3 regions of the Tissierella carlieri genome follow, and region 1 is predicted to be linked to each of the others. Evidence: riboswitches for the same ligand, from Rfam matches in the RefSeq annotation. Region 1 holds a riboswitch; each other region holds the start of a gene.
The links. A riboswitch is a leader RNA that binds a small molecule or an ion and turns the genes downstream of it on or off. The one in region 1 is predicted to bind cyclic di-GMP.
Positions count from the first base shown of each region.

Region 1 (3,822 bases):
AATATTTGCTCTGCTGGATTTTTCTCATCTTTAAGAGCAAATAAAATTTTATTATACTAATATTCTCTTACATTATTATACTCAATAGCATCTTTAATCATACTAATCTTTACATTATCTTTTTTCAAAGCAGCATCATATGTGGTATCTATAACAACCCACTTCCCATCTAAGAACACCTGATTCCAAGCATGATATTCTTTTAAATCACTCTTATATCCTTTTACTAGTTTAGTTGGTATTCCAAGGGATCTTAGCATACCCGCAAAAAGAGCTGCATAATCATAACATATTCCAGATTTATCATCTAATACCTTATCGATTTCTGGTACGTAATCATTTGATAATCCCTTAATTTTATTATAATCATATTTTATATTATTTACAATATATTTATAAATAGATTCTATTTTTTCCTTATCTGTGTTTTTTCCCTTAGTTAGATTTTGGGCCAATTCTATTACTTTTTCCTTATCATCCCAATAAACTGGTTGTGTAGAAGCCAAATATATTTCACTTAAATTATTATTTATAACATTTATATCCTGTTTTTGAACTACCTTATATTTATCTCCAGATGTATTTTGCAATATTTTTATTGTATATGTTCCTTTTCCTAATTGTAGAGGAATTATTTCAACTGTTTTATTTAGACTATAATAGTACTTTTCACTTTCTTTTTCAACCATAATTCTCATACCTTTATCCTCTTTTAAACTTTCAACTTTAACAAGATTGTCATCTAAAGCCGATATTGTATATAGAGATTCCCCAATAGCTTGTCCTGCAAAAGCAAATAGAAAAACAAGTATATATATTATGGAAAAATATCTTCTTTTCATTTAAACTCTCCTTTCGGTAGCTGGCTGCCTTCTTTAGGCCCTATAGCTTTGCGTCCTTGAGTTTCCTCAAGTTTGCCTTTATCGCTTGACAGTTTACAAAAGATATTCTTACACTTTTGTACTTGTCATATAATTTGAATATTAAGTTAACATAATTCTAACATATTAATTCCAAGGTTTAAAAGTTAATTTTTTGTAATAATTTAATTCTATTTTATTTAAATATACACATCTTAGATGCCTATATAAACAAAATAGCTGGAAGATTAGTTTCCAGCTATTTTTTCCTCTTAAATCCCATCTGAACTCCTATGAATAAAAATAACATTCCTGCACCGTAGAATAAGCTAGATGGAATTTCACCAGTTCTTGGCATTTTCAAAACTGATTGTGGAATTTTCTCTTCTATTATTTCTTCCTCTTCAATTATTTTAGGTGCAACTTCTGGAATTTTCTCTCCTATTATTTCTTCCTCATTTTCTTCTGGTATTGTTTCCGGAATCCTATCTTCTATTATTTCTTCCTGTTCCTCAAATTCCTCTGATTCCTCTGGTTTTTCTGGTTCTTCTGGTTCTTCTGGTTTTTCTGGTTCTTCTGGTTCTTCTGGTTCTTCTGGTTCTTCTGTTGGAACATCAGATTCAGCTATAAAAATCCACTTTACCTCTACTCCCGCACCCTGAAATTCATTACCTGTTTCTGGTCCCGGTAAATAAACTGCCGCATTTAAATCCTTAATATCATTAGGATTAAATACTCCTAAACTGATACTAGAAGTAGCAAAATCTTTCATCGATCCAGAGTAAACTATATTCCCATGAAGATACACTGTCAAATTTAATTGTTCAAATAAATCTATATCTCCTTCTTCTGGAATTGGACTCATTCTTTCCGCCCTCATATATAGATAAAATGACGATCTGTAATTATTTTTTATAGTGATCTTGGCCTCTTTTGTATCACCTGGATTTAATCTATTTAAATCAAACAATTTTGTACTAGTTGGTATTATCTCCAATCCTAAATCAGTTCCTATTAGCTCCAAGTCTTCAGCATAAGAAATACTACGACCAAATGAATTTAAAGTTCCTAGAACTAAGGAAAGAACTCCTATAAAGATAAATGTTTTAGATAAAAATCTCCTCATATCCTACCCTCCTTACGAGGTATTTCTAAGGAAGGCATATGCCTTCCTTAGATTATATTATGGTAATACTTCTAGACCTAGATCAACTGGGTTAATGCCCCATTGGTCATTGATTGCACCATTAGTTGCTTGAATTGCTTCAGCTTCTACTGTTAATGTAAATGTAGCATCTTGATATTCATTCCCCATTTCTCTGCCTTTAAATTTTACTTCTTCTATTACATTTGATGTAGCAGCTCCTGGCTGTACTATATTTTTATAATAATACCATCCATCTCCACCGTCAATCCAATCAGATAATATTGTGTATTCTACAACATCAACTGGTAATTCCGGATTAAATTCAGGAGTTAATTTAACTCTTATATATGCTCTTTTTGAACCAATATTCTCAACACGCACTACCTTAGAATGTGTATCTCCTGGATTCACATTTTCTATACCATTCTCTGGAAACTCATCAATTAAATTAATATCAACTGTACCTGCTTTAAAAGTATTTACTACCGGCTTTGCTTCTGCTGTAAACCATGCCATTGTACCACCGACTACTAATAGTACTGCCAAAATAACTACTGATCCTAACATTATACTACGCTTTTTCATTTCTTTTCCTCCTTTTAATTTTAATCCTATTTTGCAGCTAGGCTGCCATCAAAAGAAGGCCCTATAGCTTTGCGTCCTTAAGTTTCCTTAAGTTTGCCAATTTTTACTTCCCTTATGGTGCTGGAACTCCTTCTGGAAAAGGTAATGTTGATATTCCCCATATATCCTTCCAAGCATTATGGGTTATTTGGGCACCTTCTGCTACTGCCTTTATGCTGAGAGTCTTTCCATCATATTCGGGACCTAAAGATGTAAAAGTTACACTTTCGAGCAATAAGCTTGTTACTTGATCCTTCGTCAAATAATATTTGTAATAGTAATGTCCATCTCCGCCATCAACCCAATCTCCAAGATTTAAATTTAGTTGAACATTAGATATTGGTAAACTAGGTTCACTCCATTCTGGAATTAATCTGATCCTTACATAAGTTCTTTTTGTTCCTAGGCTTGCTACCTGAACATTCTTTGTATAGGTTCCAGTACTTACATCTGTTATATCTTCAAAGCCTGGTTCTAAGACTTCAACCTTAATTGTGCCCATTTTAAATTTATTAGCAATAGATTCAGTTGATATAAACCATGCAAAAACAACCGTCGAAATTAAAATTATTAATGCAATTGTGGATACTGCAATTATTTTCTTTCTCATAAGCATCCATCCTTATACTACATATTTGTTTGACTTTCTCAATTTCCCTACAATCATCGGCATTATTATCCACAAAATTGTCAATGTTATAAGGATTCCCATTCCTAATTTCGTATTTAATACTCTAAAAACCTTGCCTACTAATGGGACTTTGAATACTACCTTACCTATCAATTGTTTTCCTTCAAGGGGCATTGGGTCATTAACTTCATTGGCATCACCTTTAGTTGTAAAAAATTCACCATGATTTTCTATATCTATTACCCTATGGGTAATTCTAGAATTCTTGTTATGTCCATAGTAGGTAATAATGTCCCCTTTGTTTATTTCATTAGCCTCTAATTCTCTTACTATTATCATAGAGTCTATCTTTATAGTTGGACTCATACTACCACTATCTACTATATATAATCTATGGTTAAGTAGCGTGGGCTCTTTACCTGTAATCTTTGATTGAACAGTTATAAATATTAGTACAATCATAATCATCATGAAGATTGTAAAGAATATATTGCCAATGATTTCTAATTTCTTTTTCTTAGTTTTTTCTTTTAATTCTTCTTCTTTAATTTCATTCTCTT
Region 1 covers NZ_JAHLOH010000025.1:30,256-34,077, reverse strand. The annotation lists gene KQI38_RS06895 (transglutaminase-like domain-containing protein) at 57-842, opposite strand; cyclic di-GMP riboswitch class I at 855-929, opposite strand; gene KQI38_RS06890 (hypothetical protein) at 1,120-1,986, opposite strand; gene KQI38_RS06885 (TasA family protein) at 2,044-2,592, opposite strand; cyclic di-GMP riboswitch class I at 2,622-2,700, opposite strand; gene KQI38_RS06880 (hypothetical protein) at 2,705-3,241, opposite strand; gene KQI38_RS06875 (signal peptidase I) at 3,254-3,822, opposite strand, start outside.

Region 2 (3,822 bases), on a different contig from region 1:
TAACAGCCCTACAAATTATGAATATCTAGTAAAAAATACTAGTATGGATGATGGGAATAGGTTTACATTTGAAAGCGCTTTATTAAATCTATTTAGAAATAAAACTTTTTCAGAAAAAGGTATAGATTATAATGAAGTCATGGAAGTTTATAATATACCTATGGAATATGAAACTACTGTCTTAGGTAAGGATGGTATGAAAAATTATTTATATACTTATATATTAATCTTTGGATTATATTTTGTTGTACTATTCTATGGTCAGTTGACAGCTACTTCAGTAGCTAGTGAAAAGAGCAATCGTACTATGGAAATCTTAGTAACTAGCACCAGTACAAAAAATCTTATATTCGGTAAGGTAATAGCTGGCGCTTTGGCTGGAATAATACAGTTCGGTGCTTTGATTTTGGTAGCTAGTATAACTTATAAATTAAATATCCAAGCTTGGGATAATAATTTAGACTTTATCTTTAACATTCCCGGAAATGTATTGGCTACATTTTCTATCTTTGGAATATTAGGATATCTTTTCTATCTATTTATCTATGGTGTCATTGGTGCCTTAGTATCTAGAACTGAAGATGTAGGTACAAGCTCAACACCGCTTACTATAGTATTTATTGTTGCTTTCTTTATCTCTATGATGGGTCTTACAAACCCAGATATGTATGCATTAAAAGTAGCTTCATTTATTCCATTTACATCCTTTATGGCAATGTTTGTAAGGGTATCTATGGGAAATGTATCAAGTTTACAAATAGTAACTTCTCTATTGATATTAGCTGTATCAACTATCATTACTGGAATATTTGGGGCTAAGATATATAGATTGGGTACTTTAATATACGGTAATCCTATAAAAATTACAAAGGCTATTAAGATGTTAAAGGATAAATAATATAATATCTAAAAAAGGGATCTTATCAATGATAAGTTCCCTTTTTATTTTAATATTCTTTTTCTATTTTATAATCTTTTTCATCTTTTATCATAGTAGTAGCTGCATTCCCTTTTTTAAGTCCAGCATCATACGTTGTATCTATATTAACCCATTCATTGTTATCTGCCAAATATACTTGGTTCCATGCATGATATTCTTTAATATCATTCTTACGTCCCATAACTAATTTAGTAGGCACTCCTACAGATCTAAGCATTCCTGCCAATAAAGATGCATAATCATAACATATTCCTGTTTGTGATTTCAATGTTTCATCTATTTTTGGTATATAATTGGAACTTAAATTACTTGCCTTATCATTATCATAGCTTATATTAGTTATGATATAGTTGTAAATAACTTCTACCTTTTCCTTATCATTTTTAGCGTTTTTAGTTAGTTCCTTTGCCTTTTTTATGGCATCCATATCGTTATTCCAATTGATCATTTGAATAGATTGTAAATATATTTCATTTGAATCTACTGATTTTAGTGCAATAGTTTCCTTTGCAATTTGCTTGAACTTATTTCCCCCTACACTTTCTAATACCAATATAGTGTATTCACCATTTCCAAGTTGTAAAGGTATAGTATCGTTTCCTTTTAATATATAATCATAGCTTGTACTGCCTTTGCTAACTCTTACTGCTCCAACCTTGCCATTATTATTGTTGATTTTTATTACTCCACTATTTATTTGGGATTTATCAATATAATCATCAGCTGCTTGAGCTACTGCTGAGAATAGTAATAAAGTGATAACTAGTAAGAGTATAATCCTATGTTTTTTGAACATAAAAAACTCTCCTTTCGGTAACTGGCTGCCATCTTATTTCTAAGGAAGGCCCTTTAGCTTTGCGTCTCTAGCTTTCACTAGATTTGCCTTTATCGGTGGAAAGCACCAATAAATTATATTTATTTTCTATAGTTTACCATATTATTTTATTTAAGTGAATAGGAATTTTGTCCTACTTATTTGAAATTTTTATATAATTTTATATCCATTATATACCCAAATTCCATTGTTTAAAACTAATGTTTATTACGTACAAAAAGCAGAGAATATGAATATTCTCTGCCTTAGTTTGTTATGCTATCTTTTTTCTTAGAATTATTCCTACTACTATGAAGAATAATCCTGCAAGATACATTAATATTGAATTAGCTTGCCCTGTCTTTGGTAAGGTTTCTTTTTCTATCCCACCTAATGGAGCTTCTACGTCTATTTCTATCAATTCCTCTGTTCCATCTGGATGTTTTATGACAAAGCTATCTTTACCCGTAAAACCTGGATTTGGAGTATATTTCCATTTGCCATCTTTATCAAACTCAACAATTCCACCTTTAGGAGGTGTAATAACTATTGGTATTTCAGGCTCCTCTGGTTCTGTTGGCTCCGTTGGATCTGTAGGCTCTGTTGGTTCAGTAGGTTCTGTTGGTTCTGTTGGTTTTTCTGGATCTACTGGTTTCTCAGGTTCAACAGGTTTCTCTGGATCCACTGGTGGTTTTGTTGGTGGTTCTGGATCTGTTGGTTTTTCTGGGTCCGGATCCACCGGCGGTTTTGGATCTATTGGTTTTTCTGGGTCTGGGTCTACTGGTGGTATATATCTGTTAGTTATTGTTAGACCATCTTCTGATATTGATTTTCTATATCCACTTGGTACTTTAACCTCGTCTATGGTATACTCGTATTCATTTCCATCAATATCCATCCTGTCTAATTCATCCCAAGTATATTCTGTTTTTCCGTCTTCTAATTTCACTGGTACACCAAACGGTTCACCATCTTTGTATAGCTGCAATTCTATAGTCGGCTTTATCCTTGGTCCGCCAATCCACACCTTTTTGCCTGTAACTGAAGTCTTAGTATAGATGTTCATTACCTTCAGACCAGATTCTGCCTTTTTATAATCTTCTGGTTCAAAGTCATTACCATCTTTATCTACTTCTTTTACACTAAAGATATATTTATTTCCCTTTTCATCCGTCTTTGTAAGACCAGTCCAAACTACTTCTGTTGTGCCATCTAGCAATTCTTTGATTTCAGAACCTGGCACTTCTGCAGCTTCTTCACTACCTATTTGTCTATATAGCTTGAACCATATTGTTGGTCTTGGGTTTTCTCCGCCGTCCCATTTCTTAATTGCTCTAGCACTTGCATCTGTAGGACTAACATAATGATTGGTTACCTCTAGACCATTCTCTGCTTTTACATAGTTTTCAGGGGAAGAATCTTCACCTTGTTCATTCACTTCTTTAACAGAGTAAATATATTGTGTACCGTCAATATTGGTTTTGTCTAAGTTTTCCCAAGTCACCTCTGTTATACCATTTGAAAGTTCTTTGATTCCTGCACCTAGTACTTCTACTGCTTCTTCAGTACCTATTTGTCTGTATAGTTTAAACCATGTTGTTGGTCTTGGATCTGCTCCGCCGTTCCATACTTTGGTTCCTTTTACTTCTATTTTTTCTTTGGTATTTTCAAAGCTTCCTACTGCAATATTCTCTTCGTTTTTATCATATGCCTTATTTACTACTATTTCCATTTCTTCTTCTGATCTAACATATCCATTTGGTGCTACTTCTTCTCTTAAATAGTAGGTTCTAAAAGGTAGGTTTCCTATAGTTAATATACCACTTTCAGTAGTATACTCTGCATCACCAAATTGAATTCTTTTGCCATTTAAATCGTACCATAGTGTAAATGTAGCTTCACTGCTAGTTATAACTTCGTTTTCCTCTGAATCTACTTTAGTGATCCTTAATGCTCCTCTATTTGGATCCCACTCTCCACCTGCATCAGAGAATTGTCTTACTTTTAGTTTTTCAACTGGTATGGTCTTTTTCTCAATACCTGTTCCAGCAAATTCTACATTATTGAA
Region 2 covers NZ_JAHLOH010000051.1:3,341-7,162, forward strand. The annotation lists gene KQI38_RS18695 (ABC transporter permease) at 1-898, shown strand, start outside; gene KQI38_RS18700 (transglutaminase-like domain-containing protein) at 948-1,736, opposite strand; cyclic di-GMP riboswitch class I at 1,750-1,834, opposite strand; gene KQI38_RS18705 (collagen binding domain-containing protein) at 2,029-3,822, opposite strand, start outside.
Region 2: another riboswitch for cyclic di-GMP. It lies ahead of KQI38_RS18700 (transglutaminase-like domain-containing protein); the one in region 1 lies ahead of KQI38_RS06885 (TasA family protein).

Region 3 (3,822 bases), on a different contig from region 1:
TCTTTTCCTTCATAAATAACCCTCCGTTCTAATTCTAAAAAAACAGGCGAGAGGAATATTGTATCCTATCGCCTAATCAATGCTTACTCATGTAGCTCAGCAGTGACTACAACATCTGAAGTTCTGCCTCTACCACTTGCCTCTCTTCTTCATCTAAAAAAGCTTGATACTCCGCTTCATCCACAATCAGAAATTCGACTGTATCTTTCTCACCCATCTGCATAGGGAGCAAGTCTTTCAGAATCTCCTGCAGTAGTTTTTGATCCGGGCATTGGTTGATGAATTCTCTGAAAGTATTCAAAACCAAGCGGTCAGCAATATCCGTTAAAATCATTTTATCTGTGTTTTCCTTGTGCAGCATGATGAAACTGGCAATGTTAGACGGAGTATTATCAAAATAATATGCTTTACGGTTTCCGTCATAGTCGTATACATAGCCAATAACCATATCCTTGCCAATTAGCTCATCCATTTTTTGATTTTCCATAATGATTCCTCCTTGTTCTTTTTTCTGTTTAATCTTACAAGGATGCTGCAGGGAATAAATCCCCTGCAGCATAGTTTCTAAGATCAAACGATCTGCTTGTTCTTCATTTTAAAACTATTACAATGCTTCTATTCGACACTACTTCCCGAAGCACAAAAGCCTTACGGCTTACAGGGCGGCAACATAAATGATTTGCTGGTTAAGCAAACGCCATAGGAATTTCACCTCTCCCAGGATCTCTGCGAGCCGCCCCCATTGCGATGTCTGTGGCTGGGCGGAAGTAGCATTATCACTGTCCATTTCATTGCGATACGGTCCACCACAGACCGTTTTATGAACGGGCTTTATCGCTCGTAACCTTCGATGCCATCGGTTCGACGGATGTCCGTTACCCATCCGCAGGCAGTCTTGGCGCGCCCATCAAAGTCGCTGCCGCTCATCACGGCTGAACAGCTCATGTATTTAAGTTACCGGATATGAAATTTTCAAGGAGCAAAAGGGAGAATAAAAAAACCCCCTCACTTACTTCCACGTTGAGTGAGGGGGGTGCACGGAAATATTTTTATTTTTCTATAAGTTTTTTTAATTTATTAAGAATTCTAACCTTTCTGTCATGAATAGTCATATAGGGAATATGTGTTTCTTTCGATAATTGTCGCTCGCTCTTACCTTTAAAATATAACTCGGTGATTAGCTCTTGTTCCGCTGGAGTAAGTAGTTTTAGACAGGTCCTCATTTTCTCAATCATTATTGACTTTACTGCCGCATCCTCAACACTTTCACCTTCAGCTGCAAACTGCCGATTCTCCACCAATAGCCGTTCATAGGAATCCTCGCGGCTTGGTATGTAAGTTACAGTTTGCCTTGCATAATCAATTCTGCATCGTTCTGCCTTCAGGTCATATTGTTGATACTCCATCTTTCGGTCACTTTTTTTCAACACCTCAATAATTTCTTTACTTAAGTCAGGATATTCCTGGCTATAATTTGTTCTTCTTTTTCGTTTAACCATAGGGCTTGTCCTCCATTTCATGATTTTTAAATCCAAAATGAAGAACAAGCGGCGGAGATCTACAGCGGGTCAGTTCCAGCAGTTTTTTATATAAAATAAAAGGCTTCCAATCGAAAAGTAACCTTATTGGTCGGAACTGGTGCCTTTTTGTCGAACAAAAAAAGCCAGCAGAATGCCTTTGGCAAACTGTTGGCTTCTTGTAATATGAAGTTGTTAGAAGGCCATATGTAGATAGAACATCTTCAATTCAACCTCCCAAAAAAACATATGTGTATGAGATTCATCTTTGTACCTCACTTTCACCTTGGTCAATAGCAAAAGGGTGATATCCAATAAAACATGTTCAATCAAAAGCCGCTTATGCATAAAAAGACCTGCCCTTTTAGAAAAGAGCAGGTCTTTTTTATGACTTGGAACTTCTGGCAGCCAGGCTATCATAATGCAACAGCATCTTAGATCCTATAGCTTTGCGTCCCTGTCTTTTGACAGGTTTGCCCTTAACTCTATTTATATCTTAAATTATATAAAATATAAGGTTAATAGGAAATTCAAAAGTACAGAAAAATAAAAACTACCATCAATAATCTAGCTATTATATTCTTCATGATACACTCCAAAAAACGAATCTTGACATCCACTAACTACATCGATTCCATCGATTGGTTTTTCACAATAAATATGATCAGTAGGTTGTAAAAATCCAAATGTATCATGTTTAACACCTATAACAGAATTCAGAGAGGCCGGAAATGTGAGCAAATCATCATTACTATACGCTGAGACAACAATAATTTCGCTTTTCTAGTTTTCAGTCATAAGTTCTACAAATCTGACTCTGTCAGTAAATTGAACTGATCCCATGCTGAGATTAATAACATCAATATCATTTATAAGACACCAATTTAACGCGATAACAAGTTTTTCGAAATTTACTGGCTCAAGAGTATGCTCAAAAATCTTAATACTATATATAGTAACTCCATACTCACATTTTTCATCAATAACTGATGCTATTCTCGTGGCGTGACCTATACCGTCTGGCATGAACGGCTTTCACTTCTATGTCGGCAACTTCATAACAATAACAATTCTTCAGGATTAATAACGGATTTACACCATCATCAATAATCGAAACATAGTTCTGGTACTTCTCCAGAGTTTTTTATAATAATTATTGGATGACAAAGATGAATGGATGATGCTCTTAATTATTATGTCGAAGTGCTTCTACATCCCGTTCATCATGTATTTGATAAATAAGATTTTCTACACTTAGCTGTATCCGCTTATTGCTATATTGCTTTTCTAACCTGTCAATTTTGGATTCTAAAGCAGCCTTACCTCCAACCAATTCATCTTCACTCTTGCTATAGATAAATGCTCGAACTCCATTTATTAATCCCATCAAGGCCCGGTCACGCTCTGCGACAGTAAGGTTATTTTCATCAAGTATATCATAGCATAGGGTATATTCAATTGTCGCTTGGAAAGTTGTCATTTCTGTATTACCTCCAGATATTGGAGTAGTCAACTCTCGATTTATGCTGTTAGATATATACGGACGCATAACTTCATCTGTATACTGCTGCATATGTTTTACTGCATTTTCAGTGATAGATGCATTTAATGTGATACTTAAGAAGTGCAGATCTTGCTGTGTCAATGTTACTGGATAAGTTCCTGACTTTAAACTGTTATTAATCTTTTCAAAAACTTTTTGAGGATACTTTCCATCATCCTCCATAGTTACTACAATCTCCTTATTGAAATCGGCAACGGATAGTTTTTCGTATCCCTTTGTTTTTAGAGAAAGGAACAATGTAAAATCTTCCGAGGTAGCATTTTCAAGCTCATTCTCCTCTGACTTTTTCAATGGTATTGATACGTTTTCAAGCTCCTGTTCGTTAATTACTTCTGCCCGAAACGATAAAAATGAAAATGCTACTTTCAGTGACGGATCGCTGTACTTTTTCACCCATTTTTTACTTTCAGCTTCTAATAGCGTTTGTATAGCAGTTTCATCTGTAAGTTCGCTCTTACTTTTACCTTCCACAAAGTTGCTGATATCCGCATTTATGCCTTCAATGGCTTGATTTCTTTCCCCCATTGTGAGTGTGTCGGCGTCCAATATGGTGTAGCTCGCTCCATACTCTATCTTTCCTGTATCCCACACTTTATTGCCTCCAAAATTCCATGTTTCCCATTTCTCTGCGATGATTGGAGTTAATACATTAAGAATGAAATAAACATCCCTATCTGTTTGTTTAATATCTTCCCAACTCTCTGGTATATGATTAAGCAATTCAAAATAGGCTGCTTCATC
Region 3 covers NZ_JAHLOH010000004.1:34,418-38,239, reverse strand. The annotation lists gene KQI38_RS00345 (recombinase family protein) at 1-13, opposite strand, end outside; gene KQI38_RS00340 (hypothetical protein) at 107-487, opposite strand; gene KQI38_RS00335 (sigma-70 RNA polymerase sigma factor region 4 domain-containing protein) at 1,050-1,520, opposite strand; cyclic di-GMP riboswitch class I at 1,918-2,005, opposite strand; gene KQI38_RS00330 (hypothetical protein) at 2,085-2,258, opposite strand; gene KQI38_RS00325 (S8/S53 family peptidase) at 2,301-2,543, opposite strand; gene KQI38_RS00320 (M56 family metallopeptidase) at 2,704-3,822, opposite strand, start outside.
Region 3: another riboswitch for cyclic di-GMP. It lies ahead of KQI38_RS00335 (sigma-70 RNA polymerase sigma factor region 4 domain-containing protein); the one in region 1 lies ahead of KQI38_RS06885 (TasA family protein).